DNA from 2 places in the Achromobacter sp. DH1f genome. Region 2 is predicted to be linked to the other one. Evidence: riboswitches for the same ligand, from Rfam matches in the RefSeq annotation. Region 2 holds a riboswitch; the other holds the start of a gene.
The links. Region 2 has a riboswitch for fluoride ahead of U858_RS0106545 (voltage-gated chloride channel family protein). Riboswitches for the same ligand answer to the same signal wherever they lie in the genome.
Positions count from the first base shown of each region.

Region 1 (6,702 bases), on a different contig from region 2:
TCGCTATCGATCAACTCGACACACTGCGGATGTCTTATGCTTGTGACTTCAGGGTGGAGATGCGTCAACCTTTCCCCTTTGAGATAGCCCGATTGAATGTGGTGCAGTACGGCCTGCTGGATGCCCGATTTTTGGGCGGCATTGATGATGTGGTGAGCCAAGGCGGGCGCGCTCAGCCGGTGCCAGAAGCGGGTGGCTGAGGCGCGCGCGGAAATGGGAAAGTAGAGACGCAAGGCGGTCATGTCAGTCGTCATTCTGTATAAGGTCCTGGGTTTATTTCTCGGGGGTGCAGGCCATCGATTGTTGGCGCAGTTGTTTGCGATAGGCGCCAAGCTCCGATATACGAAGGCCCTCGGGCAAGACGCGGTGCTTTGAATGGCCGACGCGTTGCGCGTGGTAGATCCCGCTGTGGCCAGAGAACAGATATGCCGCGATGCAGGCAACTGCGGCGAAGGGCGCAATTTCAGGCCCGAATAGTTCGATGGCCATTACGATGGTGGCTATCGGGGTGTTGGCGGCGCTAGCGAAGACAGCGACGAATCCGAGGCCGGCGAGCATCGAGAACGGCAGATGCAGGAGCGGAGCCAAGGCGTTGCCGAGGGTCGCGCCGATGTAGAAGAGGGGGGTGACCTCTCCGCCTTTGAACCCTGTTCCGAGCGAGGCGACGGTGAATAGGAGTTTGCCTAGGAAGTCCCATGGCGCGACAGGCTGCTGGAACGCTTGAACAATGGACGGGATGCCCAGGCCGATGTAGCGGTAGCCGTCGGTGGCCCAGACGGCCACGGCGACCACCGCACCGCCGATGAACGGACGCAAGGGGGCATAGGGAACGTATCGCTTCATGACCGCGCCTATGGCGTGCGCGCTATTGGCGAAGATCATGCCGATCAACCCGAACAGTATGCCCGCCACCACCACGCTCAGGATGCTTACCAGGCCTATCGGCGCGACCTCCAGCACGGCGTAGTGTGTGTGATGGACACCCAGGAGAAGCCCGATTTGATCTGCGGCAATGGCAGTCACCACGCATGGAAAAAGAGCGTCGTAGCGCATGCGGCCAATCACCAACACCTCCAAGCCAAAAATGGCTCCGGCCAATGGCGTACCGAAAACAGATGAAAACCCGGCGGCAATCCCTGCCATGAGAATGAGCCGGCGGTCTTCGGGACGCATCCGTAGCACATGGGTGAGCTGGTCGGCCAGCGCTCCCCCCATTTGCACTGCCGTCCCTTCGCGCCCTACGGAAGCTCCGAAGAGGTGCGAAATGACCGTGCCGCCGAGCACCATGGGTACCATGCGTAGCGGGATGACCTTCTTCGGGTCATGGATCTCGTCGATGATCAGGTTGTTGCCCGCCTCGACAGGGCGTCCCATGCGGAGATAGCACCAGCCCACCGCGAAGCCGGCAACCGGCAAGAGCCAGATCAAATACCGATTCGCTTCGCGGGTCGCAGTTGCCCAATCGAGTGCATGCAGGAAGAGGGCGGAGGCAATGCCGGCTAGGCACGCGACGGCTAAAGAGATGACCAGCCATTTGCCGATATAGGGCAGGAGGTCTAGTTGTTCTAAGCGTGTTGTGCGCGGCATGGGATCAGGACAAAAGGGAGAGACCCCCCTGATCTGCGCAGCCGTAGGACAAAAATGCCTACAGACCCGGTGCAAACCAGGGATCTGTAGGCATCATCAGCCGCAGTGAAAAATTGCGGCGGTTAACGGAGGAATGCCATCTCCGTAGAATGCATTGATCTTAGCAGTGGAGCATAGGCAGCGCAAGCAGGTTCGGAATGCTGTGCCCCCCTTTTTCTTTGGGGCTAGCCATGCCACGATTGCGTCGATACACTGATTACGGAGATGGCATTCCTCCACTACTCGCCCAACCCTGGGCTGATGATGCCTACGTTGATCTCGGCAGACGAGGCACGTAGTTTTTTTTCGCCCGTAACGCCACCAACAGAACTTGTGGGGTAAGGATGGCGAACCAAGTTAGCAATATTGCTTTGGCCAGCAAAGAAGAGACGGATGCCGTGCCCGCCGGCCCATTGCCCGGTACCTTTCCAGAATTGAGCCTCCTGTTCAACGATGCGCATCAAAGCATCGCGCTGATGGAGTTGTCTCCGCCCGAGCCCGATTATTTTGTGGACCTGAATCTTGATCAAGCCTTTGGTGCGATCGTGGCGGGGCGGGCGGAATATGCACTGGACGGGCTGTTCCGCGTGCCGCTCCATACCTTGGAAGCTGTGGCGTATCGTCATGAGGTATTCCGTGATCTGGCGGATCGCAAGCTCCAATCGCTGAGATCATTCGCGGATGGCATGCGCGCAATGCGCAAGCAACTTGCTCAAGCGGGAAAGTTGCACGTCATCCATCAACAAAAGCGGTGGTATCTGGAAGCTATCCAGACCTACTGCGCTGCAGTGTCCAAGCTTGCTAGCGCATTGCGGGCCGCCATCATTCGCTCTCGCGCTTCGGGAGTGTTTGGAGAATTTATCAACGGCTAGCCGTAACGCCGTTTGAGCGCCGCCATCTCCTTCATGCGCTCGGTTAATGCCATATCGTCCGTACGCTTACTTTCTAAGCGAATAGCGACTGAGAGATGCCTACCAGCTCGCAGGCCCGGGGATACACATTCCGCGCTCGGTCATCAACGTCCTGACCGGTTCGCGTTTGGCCTGCGGGCTGGCTACTTTTTGCTTAGGAGATGCCGAAGTGCACCCTTGCCCAGCATCGATTTCGCCGAATTTCGCCTTCCAGGTGTAGTAAGTTGTTCCCGAGATTCCGTGCTCGGGGCACAGGTCTGCTACCTTGGCTCCTCTGCCTCGCCCTCCTTTTTCACGCCGATGATCTGTTCTTGCATACCGCGGCGAAGCCGCGGTGGTTGCGGTCCGGCGGACAGTACCGCCCGCCAATTTAACTTGCCCGGGCAAGGGTCGCGTTCTGCTCCTGCACCGGAAACCAGCCGGCCGTGCTCTTGATCGCCGACCACAGCGTGTCCGGCACCTGCAGCTCGCCCGGCTCGTGGGACAGGTCCAGCGCCATGTCGATGTCTTCGTCGCGCCCGGTCTGTATTAACTCCACCCAGCGCGGATTCATCGCCAGCCCGCGGCCCACGGCCACGAGCGGCAAACCCAGGGCCAGCGCCTGGCGCGCCTGTTCGGCCGTGCGTATCTGGCCCGCTGCCATGAACAGCAGGCTGCTCGCCACGCGCTCGATGAACTGTCGAACCGTGGTCGCGCTATGGGTCGCGGCCTGCGGCCGGCCCTGCAGCAGGTCGTAGAGCGAGGCGTGCAAATAGTCGATCTGTCCGCGCTCGATCAGTGCTTCCGCCAAGGCCAGCGCATCGTCGATGCGCAGTCCGCCTTCGCCGGGTTTTTCCGGCGAGATGTGGTAGCCTACCAGGAATGGCCGCTTTGCGTGCGTGGCGATCACGCAGGGCGCTGCGCGCACGACTTCGGTCGGAAAACGCATGCGGTTTTCCAGCGAGCCGCCCCAGTCGTCCGCGCGCTGGTTAAAGAGCGGCGACAGGAAATTCTGAATGAGAAAGCCATGCGCGCCATGCAATTCCACGCCGTCGAAACCTGCGTCGATGGCGCGGCGCGTGGCCTATCCGAAGTCCCGGATCACACCCAGGATTTCCTCGTGCGTGAGAGCGCGGCTGGCGAGCTTGCCGTCGTTGAAGGGCCCCTTGGGCGCTGCCGTCGCGCTGGCGCTGATCACGTCCGCGTCTGGAATCAGGCTGGGCGCGGCCTTGGTGCCGGCGTGGAAGATCTGCAGCACGGTCAGCGCGCCGCCGCTTTTCGCGGCGGCGGCCAGCATGCGCAGGCTGGGGATGAAGCGATCGCCATACGCGGCGAACTCATTGGTGAAACCGATGCCGCTGGCCTGCACCTGGGTGGCCCGTGAGGACCAGACCCACGCCCTGGGCGCGCGCGATAACAGGCCAGCTCCTGCTCAGAGATGGTCTGTTCTTCATTGGCCGACCAGGTGGTTATTGGCGCCAGCACCACGCGGTTGCGCACCGCCAGGCCGTTGTTGAAGCGGAAGGACTGGAAGAGGGGGGCTGTCATTTTGCTGGCAATTCGGTATCGACTGGCCGTTCACGGGAAAAGGCTGGATTCTGGAAGGGGCGTTATTCCGTCTACGGATCGTTGTGGTTGACGGCCTCAGGCCATGTTCCTGGCCAGGTACGGCAGCACCTTCTCGGTATGGCGGCCGAACTAGTTGTAGCCGTCCTCGAAGCGCTTGGCCGTGCCTTCGATCCAGTGGAGTTCCTTGTCGCTGCTAGCCAGGGCGTCGAATGTGCTCTGGGCATCGCTCGGGTTGTCGATCACCGCGTTATCGCGCAACTGCTACATCAGGACGGGGAGCTTGACGTTGGGCGCTCACAGCCTGCCCGACATATCGGCGGTGGCAAAACCGCCCAGCTTCAGGATTTCCAGGTCGATCAGTTCCTGGTATTGCGCGATGCCCTGGGCCGCGTCGAGCCTGCTGAAGACGGCCGCCATATTGGGCACCAGCGGGCTGATCAGGCACTTGACGTTCTTCAACAGCTCCGGATGCTTGTCGATCGCAGCGTACTGCGACACGCCGCCCAGGCACTGGCTGAACAGGGCCACGTCCATCGTGCCCAGGCGGGGAGGGGCATCGCGAATCGCTTCACGCTCACGCAGTCGCGCTATTCCCACTGGCCCACTCCACAGACGCCGCCTTTGGCCGCGCCGCTTTGCCCATGATTGCGAAAATCGTAGGTCAGTACGTTGTAGCCCGCATCGGTCAGGTGCTTGTACTGGATCACGAAGTCGATCTCGACCGGCTCGATGAAGTTGCTCCACGGATGTCCCATATGGCCGGGATAGCCGGCGCGGCACATCGGCAAGGCATGGTTGAAAATGACCAGCTTGTTGCTTTCGCCGCCCTTGGCGGGGATGCACCAGGCTTCCAGCGGCGTGCCGTCATCCGACGGAATGGACAGATCGTGCCAGCCCGTCATGCCGTATTCATCGGGATTCTTGAAGGTGAAACTGCGCGGCATCCTGACCATGCCGGCCATCGCCTTGACCTTGGTGTGGTCTGCCTGGGAAATGGTCTTTTCCTGCTCCAGGGCCTGCTGCATTCTTTGCTTTGAGATTCCGGTCATGGCGCTGACACCTTGTGTCTGGCTCGGGATGTATGTGTCTGCGTAGCAATACCCGCGAATCGGGATGGATCACAAGCACAACTGCATCGTAAAGACGATATATGTTCACATAAATACGCTTTTAAAGACATCAATGCGTAGATAAACTAAACAAATGCCATCGACCCTCGCTGCTATCCTCGCTGAGCTGGTTTGCCCAGATCGCCCGCAATCGCAGTTTCACCAAGGCCGCGACGGGGATGGAGGTGACCCGGGCCGCCTTGTCGCAACACCTCAAGGCGCTGCAGCGGCACCTGAATTTGCGTTTGCTCACGCGCACGACACGCGACATGTCGCTGACGGAAGAAGGGCAGCGCCTGCTAGATGTTTTGCAGCCCGCGCTGACGAGCATTGAACGCGCGGTGCGGGAGCTGGGGGAAGCGAACGCGGAGCCTTCTATCCGCATCAATACGTCGCGCGTCGCAGCCCGGCTTTTGCTGGAACCGCGCATGGATGAGTTCCTGGCCCGCCATCCCAAGCTGCGGCTGGAGCTGATCATGAACGACGGCTTTTCGAACATTGGGGCGGACGGGCTCGATGCCGGCATCCGGCTGGGCGAAAGCCTGGACGAACACATGATCGCGGCTACGGTGACACCCATGCTGGAGATGGCGATCGTTGGGCCGCCCGCGTACTTCGCGCGCCGCGATTCGCGGCCTCGGGCTGGTCCAGCACATCGATCTGTGCGTGCGCCAGCACCTGACGCCGGGTCGCTGGTCCGCGTGCTCAGACCCTGGTGCCGGCCTTTTCCGGGCTTCTTCCTGTACGTGCCTTCCCGGGCGCAGATGCCGGCCAAGATCCGGGCCTTATAATGGACTTCCTGATCGAGCAAAGGGCCCAGCTCTCGATGGAATCCCGCGCGGGCGCCGCGGCGCAGGGCGGAAGGCAGGGCAAGCCCAAGGCGGCCGACAGGGCCTGAACAGATCATTCATGCCCAGCCCGGCTTGGATCAGGCAGCGGCATCCGACGTGCGGGTCAGGGCGCGGCTGGCGGATCGAACCATTGCTCGTCGATGGCCTGGGTCATTTCGTTGGGCGTGAGCTGTTGCGTAATGCGCCCGCGCTTGATGTAGCGATGTTCAAAGGAACGCGCGCCGCGCGCCATCACCTTGGCCTTGCACGCCGCGATGTGGTCCTCGCCGAAATGGCTGTTGAAGGTATTGAAAAGCACGACGCGCTGACCATCGAGGCCGGCCGCTTCAATTCGACCGCCGCCGGGTCATCCAGCAGCTCGCCCTTGCATGCGAACACGAAGCTGTTGGTCATGTCGTCGTCCATCACCTCGAACATCGACGAACCGAACGACGCCCGCACCCGGTCCAGGTATTCGCGGTGGTCCGGATGGTTCAACTGGAAATTGATCACCAGGATGCCGTCGTTGCGCAGCGCCTCGTGGCAGTCGGCGTAGAACTCGGCGGAACACAGCGCGTCGGGAATGTCCGCGTCGCCGAAACCGTCCAACAACAGCACGTCGGCTGCGTCCTGCAATTCCCGCAGGTGGTCGGCCGCATCAGCCTGGACCATCTGGAA
Region 1 is NZ_AYMF01000028.1:109,615-116,316, reverse strand. It holds gene U858_RS0124080 (DUF190 domain-containing protein) at 1-254, opposite strand, end outside; gene U858_RS0124075 (voltage-gated chloride channel family protein) at 274-1,587, opposite strand; fluoride riboswitch at 1,668-1,740, opposite strand; fluoride riboswitch at 1,839-1,904, shown strand; gene U858_RS0124070 (hypothetical protein) at 1,971-2,498, shown strand; partial or broken gene U858_RS36265 (transposase) at 2,733-2,854, opposite strand; partial or broken gene U858_RS33910 (NADH:flavin oxidoreductase) at 2,908-3,885, opposite strand; gene U858_RS36005 (hypothetical protein) at 4,380-4,682, opposite strand; gene U858_RS36000 (S9 family peptidase) at 4,673-5,134, opposite strand; gene U858_RS33900 (LysR family transcriptional regulator) at 5,305-5,985, shown strand; gene U858_RS36410 (hypothetical protein) at 6,149-6,277, opposite strand; gene U858_RS0124045 (fused MFS/spermidine synthase) at 6,277-6,702, opposite strand, start outside.
Region 1: it holds a riboswitch for fluoride, as region 2 does, so the genes downstream of both, U858_RS0124070 (hypothetical protein) here and U858_RS0106545 (voltage-gated chloride channel family protein) in region 2, are expected to answer to the same signal.

Region 2 (6,702 bases):
GGACTACGGCAAGAAAGACCCGTCGCTGGGCTGGCGCTTCACCGACGCGTGGCTGTCCATGGCCGGCGCCGCCGACAAGGGCCTGCCCAACGGCCTGCCAGTGGACGAATGGGGCATCCGCGTCGCCGACGACAAGTGCACCCCCGTGGGCGCGTCAGTCGCGCGCGGCGGCGCCACCAACAGCCCGGCCGCCGTCTACGCGCTGACCAAGTACGTCGACTGGATGAAGAAGTACGCGCCGCAGCAGGCCATGGGCATGACCTTCTCGGAATCTGGCCCCGTGCCCGCGCAAGGCCAGATCGCCCAGCAGATCTTCTGGTACACGGCCTTTACCGCCGACATGACCAAGAAGGGCCTGCCGGTCGTCAACGAAGACGGCACCCCCAAGTGGCGCATGGCCCCGTCGCCGTATGGCCCGTACTGGAAGGACGGCATGCAGAACGGCTACCAGGACGTCGGCTCGTGGACCTTCTTCAAGTCCACCAACCCCGACAAGATGGCCGCCGCCTGGCTGTACGCCCAGTTCGTCACGTCCAAGTCGGTCTCGCTCAAGAAGTCCATCACCGGCCTGACCTTCATTCGCGACAGCGACATCCACAGCGACTACTTCACCAAGAACGCGGCCAACTACGGCGGCCTGATCGAGTTCTACCGCAGCCCGGCACGCGTGGCCTGGACCCCCACCGGCAACAACGTGCCCGACTACCCCAAGCTGGCCCAGCTATGGTGGAAGAACGTCGCCACCGCTGTCACGGGCGAGAAGACCCCGCAGGCCGCCATGGACAACCTGGCCAATGAAATGGACCAGGTCATGGCCCGCCTGGAACGCGCCGGCATGGCCCAATGCGCGCCCAAGTTGAACGCCAAGGGCGATCCGAACAAGTGGCTGTCGGATCAACACGCGCCGTGGAAGAAGCTGGGCAATGAAAAGCCCAAGGGCGAGACGGTGGCTTATGAAAAGCTGCTGGAAGCCTGGAAGGAGGGCAAGGTGCGGTAGTGGGCCTATTCCTCGGTTAATCAAAGAAAACGCCACGGACTCGTGGCGTTTTCTTTGGTCGGAAATTACTGCTTGTATGTCGGCGGAGGGATGCAGACATGCGGATTAGCTTTTGTAATATGAAAAATATTACAAAATGTATGTTATTGTTTTTATTTTATATATTTTATTGGAAACGAAATGCCATTGCCGGAAGCCCTACAGGGCGAGCGCTGGACTGAAGATATTGCGCGAAAAATATTGCCTTTACTCGTCTGGTGTGCCGAGAACGAGAAGACAATTACCTACGGGCAATTGGACGAGGAACTGCAAAGAAGAGGTTGGGGACATCATGTCAACGTCGTGGTGTATGGGCATCCGGCAGGTGCCATTGGCGACGCAATGATAGAAACTGAACAAGAAACGGGTGTTAAACATCCGCCGATTAATGCGTTGATAGTCAATGCAAAGTCCGGCATACCTGGGAGTGGCTGCGACTACTACATTACTAATCATCTTCGTGGCATACCGAAACGTGGCCTCAGCGACAGTGATAGACAAACCATGGCGTGGGAGACGTTTGAGGAAGTATGGCGTTTTGATGGATGGCGCGATGTATTGAAAAGATATGGTCTGAAGCCTATTGTCGACGCAATTCCGGCGCTCGAGGATGTTGAGACTTCCGATCGAGAGCCAACCAAATCAGGATGGTCCAGTGAGCCGGAGAGCGAGGCTCATAGAAAATTAAAAGAATGGGTGGCTGATCATCCTGAAGTATTGGCTTCAAAAATAGAATTTCAGCGAGGAGAGACTGAGTGGCTGTTCGCTTCAGGTGATCGCGTGGATGTGTTGTTCCAGCATGGTGAGGGTTGCATTGCTGTTGAAGTCAAATCCGAAATATCTAATGATGCAGATTTGGAACGCGGAATTTATCAATGCGTAAAGTACCGAGCGTTACTGCGAGCCGAGCTGAAAATTAAAGGGTTGGTGCCGAATGGGCGCTCCGTCTTGGTGACGTCGAAAACGGTGCCAGCCGCATTGCAGGAGGACGCCGATAACCTTGGGGTGTCGATTATTTTTGTATCGAAGGACAGCTTGAAAATCTAATAGGTTTGGGGGCGATAATGCGTCCCTATTTTTTGTGCTACAGGTCAGGACGTGCCGTTTTTCCATCAAGAAGCTTCCTCTAGCGAGCCTATAGCTGACCTTTCAAAAACGTAATCTCCCTATCCGCTTTCTGTCTGCATCGCCTTCCTAGAATGAATTCCGTGCAGTACCCAACGTGATTCTTAGGAGTGTGAAGCATGCAGATTCTTCGTAAAACCGCTTTGTTCCTGGCCCTGGCGACGGGCGTGTCGGGCGCCGCGCTGGCGCAGCCGGTGGCATCGGCCGGGGCGCCGGCCACGGCGTTGACCAGTCCGTATGGCCAGTCGTTGACCCGCGCCGAAGTGCTGGCCGATCTGGCGCTGTGGAAGCGGGCCGGGGTGGACCGGTTCTGGCGCGGCGAGGCCACGCCGGATATCTACAGCCCGGAATACAAGGCCGCGTTCTCGGAATATGTGCGGCTGCGCACGGGGCCGGATTACCAGGCCGAGGTGCAGCGCCAGACCGACGCGCGCCGCTAGCCGCGAGAGGGCCTGGACGTGAGCCACATCCTGCTCACTGGCATGCCCGAGTCCGGCGACAGGCTGCAATTTGCGGACCTGGAGCTGGACCTGCTGCGCTTTCGGGCGTGGCGCGACGGCCAGGCGCTGCTGTTGACGCCCAAGGAATTCGGGCTGCTGGCCTTGCTGATGGGCAGCCCGGGCGCGGTGTTCACCAGCTGGCAGCTGGCCGAGCAGGTCTGGAAGACCAAGGCGCATGTCCACGGGCCACAGCACGTCAAGTGCCAGGCGGTGGCCATCGCCATGCGGCGGTTGCGCAAGAAGGTCGATGGCGGCTGCCGGCCGCGGCTGCTGCACGTGATCCGCGGCGGCAGCTTCATGCTGGCCGCCGGGCCGCTGTGACGGCGCGCGTCCGGCCCAGGTCGCGCGGCAGCCACCCGCCTGGTTATGGGGCCAGCTCATCGGCATCTTGGCAGGCCACGCCGCCTTCGGCTATATTCCTGCCAATGGAGATGGTGTTCCTCCTTTAACCACCGCGCCTTGCGCGGTTGATGACGCCTACAGAAACCTGACCAACGTCGGGGCTGTAGGCGTTCGCATTTTTGGCCTCTTTTTTGGCTTCATCTGCGGCTTCTGTTCAGCCTTGAACCATTGGTCAGCCCGAGTCCTTTCGAGCCATGACCCATGCCGCGATTTCCCCGTGTAGAACCCTTTGAACTCTTGCCCTACGCCGGCAAGTGGTTCGCGATTGCGTCCCTGGTCGGCGCGCTGGCCGGCTGCGCGTCGGCGATCTTCCTGGTTGCCCTGGACCTGGCCACCGGTTGGCGGCAAACCCACGCCTGGGTGATCTGGCTGCTGCCGGTGGCCGGCTTTGCGGTGGGCTACGTGTACCACCGGCTGGGCAAGTCGGTGGATGCCGGCAACAACCTCATCATCGATGAGATTCATGACCCCAAGAAGGTCGTGCCGCTGCGCATGGTGCCGCTGGTGCTGGGCGGCACGGTCGTGTCGCATCTGTTCGGTGCGTCGGTCGGGCGCGAAGGCACCGCGGTGCAGATGGGCGGCGCGCTGGCGGACCAGCTGACGCGCCTGCTCCGGCTGGAACGCGAAGACCGCCGGGTGTTGCTGATGTCGGGCATCAGCGCCGGCTTTTCGTCGGTGTTCGGCACGCCCCTGGCCGGCGCGGTGTTCGGGCTGGAGGTGCTGGCCATCGGCCGCATGCGCTACGACGCGCTGTTTCCCTGCCTGGTCGCCAGCATCGTGGCCGACCAGGTCTGCCTGGCCTGGGGCATTCACCACACGGCGTATGCGATCGGCGCGATCGCCCCCGTGGGCGTGGCCAGCGTGGCGGCGGTGTTTGCGGCGGGCATCGTATTTGGCCTGGTCGGCATGTTGTTTGCGGCGGCCGTGCACAAGCTGGCGGCCGCGGTCAGGCAGGCCATCGCCTACGCGCCGCTGCGCCCGGTGGCGGGCGGCGTCGTCATCGCGACGGCGGTGTGGGCACTGGACGCCTACCGCTACATCGGGCTGGGCATTCCCGACATCGTGCGTTCGTTTCAGGCGCCGATGGCGCCGTGGGACTTCCTGGGCAAGTTCGCCTTTACCGTAGCCTCGCTGGGCACGGGCTTCAAGGGCGGGGAAGTCACGCCACTGTTCTACATCGGCGCCACGCTGGGCAATGCGCTGGCGCCGCTCTTGCACATGCCGTTCGCGATGATGGCCGGTATCGGCTTCGTGGCGGTGTTTGCCGGCGCGGCCAACACACCGATCGCGACCACGCTGATGGCCATGGAACTGTTCGGCGCCGACATCGGCCCGCTGGCGGCCATCGGCTGCGTCACGGCCTATCTGTTTTCCGGGCACGCCGGCATCTACCGGGCCCAGCGTGTCGGCCATCGCAAGCATCACCGGCAAGGGCAGGGCGGCGGTTCGGCCGACTTATCCTTGTCAGACCCGCCGCCGGGCGTTCACGCTGTCGCCGCCAAGGCGGCATCGGCCCGGCCACTTTCGCGCCATCAACAGGAGAAGCGCACATGACCAAGATCATCCTGGCCCGCCATGGCCACGTCGACTGGATTTCACCGGAACGGTTCCGGGGCCGGGCAGAGGTGCCGCTGTCCGATCTGGGGCAGCGCCAGGCCCGTGCGTTGGGCGCACGCGTCGCCAAGTCGTGGCGGCCTGATGCCCTGTACACCAGCCCGCTGTCGCGCTGCGTGCGCACGGGCGCCGAAATCGCCAGCGCAACGGGTGCCAGCGCCGGCATTCTCGACGCCTTGGCCGACACCGATTACGGCGAATGGCAGGGGCTGACCCACGAAGAGGTGCGCGCCCGCTGGCCCGAGCAGCATCGGCTATGGCGGCAAGCGCCCGACCTGGCGGCGATTCCGGGTGGCGAGACGCTGGCTGGCGTGCTGGCGCGAGGCATCGGCGTGCTGCAGTACGTGATGCAGGCGCACGCCGGGCAGACCGTGGTGCTGGTGGGGCACGACAGCATCAACCGCATCCTGCTGTTGCAGGCGCTGGGGCTGCCCTTGTCGCGCTACTGGCGCATCAAGCAGCAGCCGTGCTGCGTCAATGAAATCGACATCGACGGCGAGACCTTCACGCTGCATCGGCTGAACGAGACCCTGCATACCGAGGGCATCGTGTAGCGGCCAGGGTGGCGTGGCCGTTCGGGATCAGGCGTGCTCGGCGCTGGCCTGCGGGGTCTCGCGGGCCGCCAACGCCGCCAGCGTGTCGGCCTGCCAGGCGAATTCGATGGTGAATGCGTCCGGGTCCGAGATTGCTCCGTAACCGCCCTGGCCGTACACGGCGGCGTAGGCGGCGTATTCCGCGGCGCGCAGCGCCTTGCCGGCCAGCGCGGCGGCGACGGCGTATGTCGCGGAGACGGCAGCATGGCCGCAGCCGTCAATGGAGGTCGAGCCGGGGTGATGGTTGGCCAGTTGCGCGGCCAGGGCAGAGGCGTCGGCCAATTGCACGTCGGTGGCGGCGCCCGCGAGATAGCGGCCCAGCGTCGCCAGGCAGGCGATGGCCTGCGGGTCTTCCAGCAGGTGTTCGACCCGCTGCGTACAGGCGTGGGCGAAGGCCAGGCGCAGGGGCGCGTGGGCGGGGGCGTCCAGGTCCAGCTGGCTGGCCAGGCGTTCCAGGGCGATGTTCATGGTGAGGCTCCTTGCAGGCGGGCAGGGCGGCGGGGGGCTGTCAGGCTTTGTCAAAAGCGCGGCGATGCAGACGGCGTGTTGATGTCGACGCCTCATTTTTACGCCGCTACCCGCTACAGGTGAAATGAAATAAATTCGCTGATTGATGAGAAAAATCGCTCAGAACCGCGACCGCGGTAACGGTATGCCATCGACCGCTTGCCCATGATGCCCTGCGGTATGCTGTGCGCTTTTCCCGCCTGCCGCCGCGGCCATTTGCTCCATGTTCAAGCGCACGCCCGCCACCACCGCCGCCATTGTCGAAGGCCGCATCGAGCAGATGCGTGTCGCCGTGCCGCTTGTCCGAGGCAACGTCCATATCGTGGTGAATGGGGTGTCGGTGTTTGGCGCCTTCGAGAGCGCCGCCGACATTCGTACGTTGCGGGGCCTGCAGGAGCAAGGCGTGCCCGTACGCGTCGGCGTGCTGGATGGCCCGCAGTCGCTGCGGCACTTTTCTTGGCTATCCGCCGCGCAAGGTCCGGGCATCCCGCCGCGCTACTACGTGGACCTGCGGCGCCGCGCCTGGCGCAGCATCGGCATCAGCACCGCGCTGGCGGCCGCGTTGATCGGGGGCTGCTTCCTGCTGGACCTGGGGTCCTTCGTGCAGGTGCTGATGCTGGTGGTGGCGTTGACGGTGGCGCTGTTCGCGCTGATCCTGGCGGGCAGTTCCCTATACGGCCTGTGGGACAACCGCCTGCACCGGCCGGCCATCTTGCAGAGCGAGGCGGGGTATCGCCAGCAACAGGGCAGGCCGGTCTCGCTGGGTGCCGCCGTTTCCGCCGCCGTTTCCGCCGCCGCCTCGGCGCTGCAGGCAGACAAGCAACGGCTTGCCGAACCGCAGGTCAGTGAACGACTCGTCGCCGATGCATCGCCCGAGATCCTCCATGTACACGGCGTATTGACGTCCTTGACTCACGAGGCGCGG
Region 2 is NZ_AYMF01000008.1:16,363-23,064, forward strand. It holds gene U858_RS0106525 (ABC transporter substrate-binding protein) at 1-997, shown strand, start outside; gene U858_RS35590 (hypothetical protein) at 1,178-2,083, shown strand; gene U858_RS0106535 (DUF4148 domain-containing protein) at 2,281-2,601, shown strand; gene U858_RS0106540 (winged helix-turn-helix domain-containing protein) at 2,620-2,982, shown strand; fluoride riboswitch at 3,080-3,148, shown strand; gene U858_RS0106545 (voltage-gated chloride channel family protein) at 3,265-4,617, shown strand; gene U858_RS0106550 (histidine phosphatase family protein) at 4,614-5,231, shown strand; gene U858_RS0106555 (hypothetical protein) at 5,259-5,738, opposite strand; gene U858_RS0106560 (hypothetical protein) at 6,001-6,702, shown strand, end outside.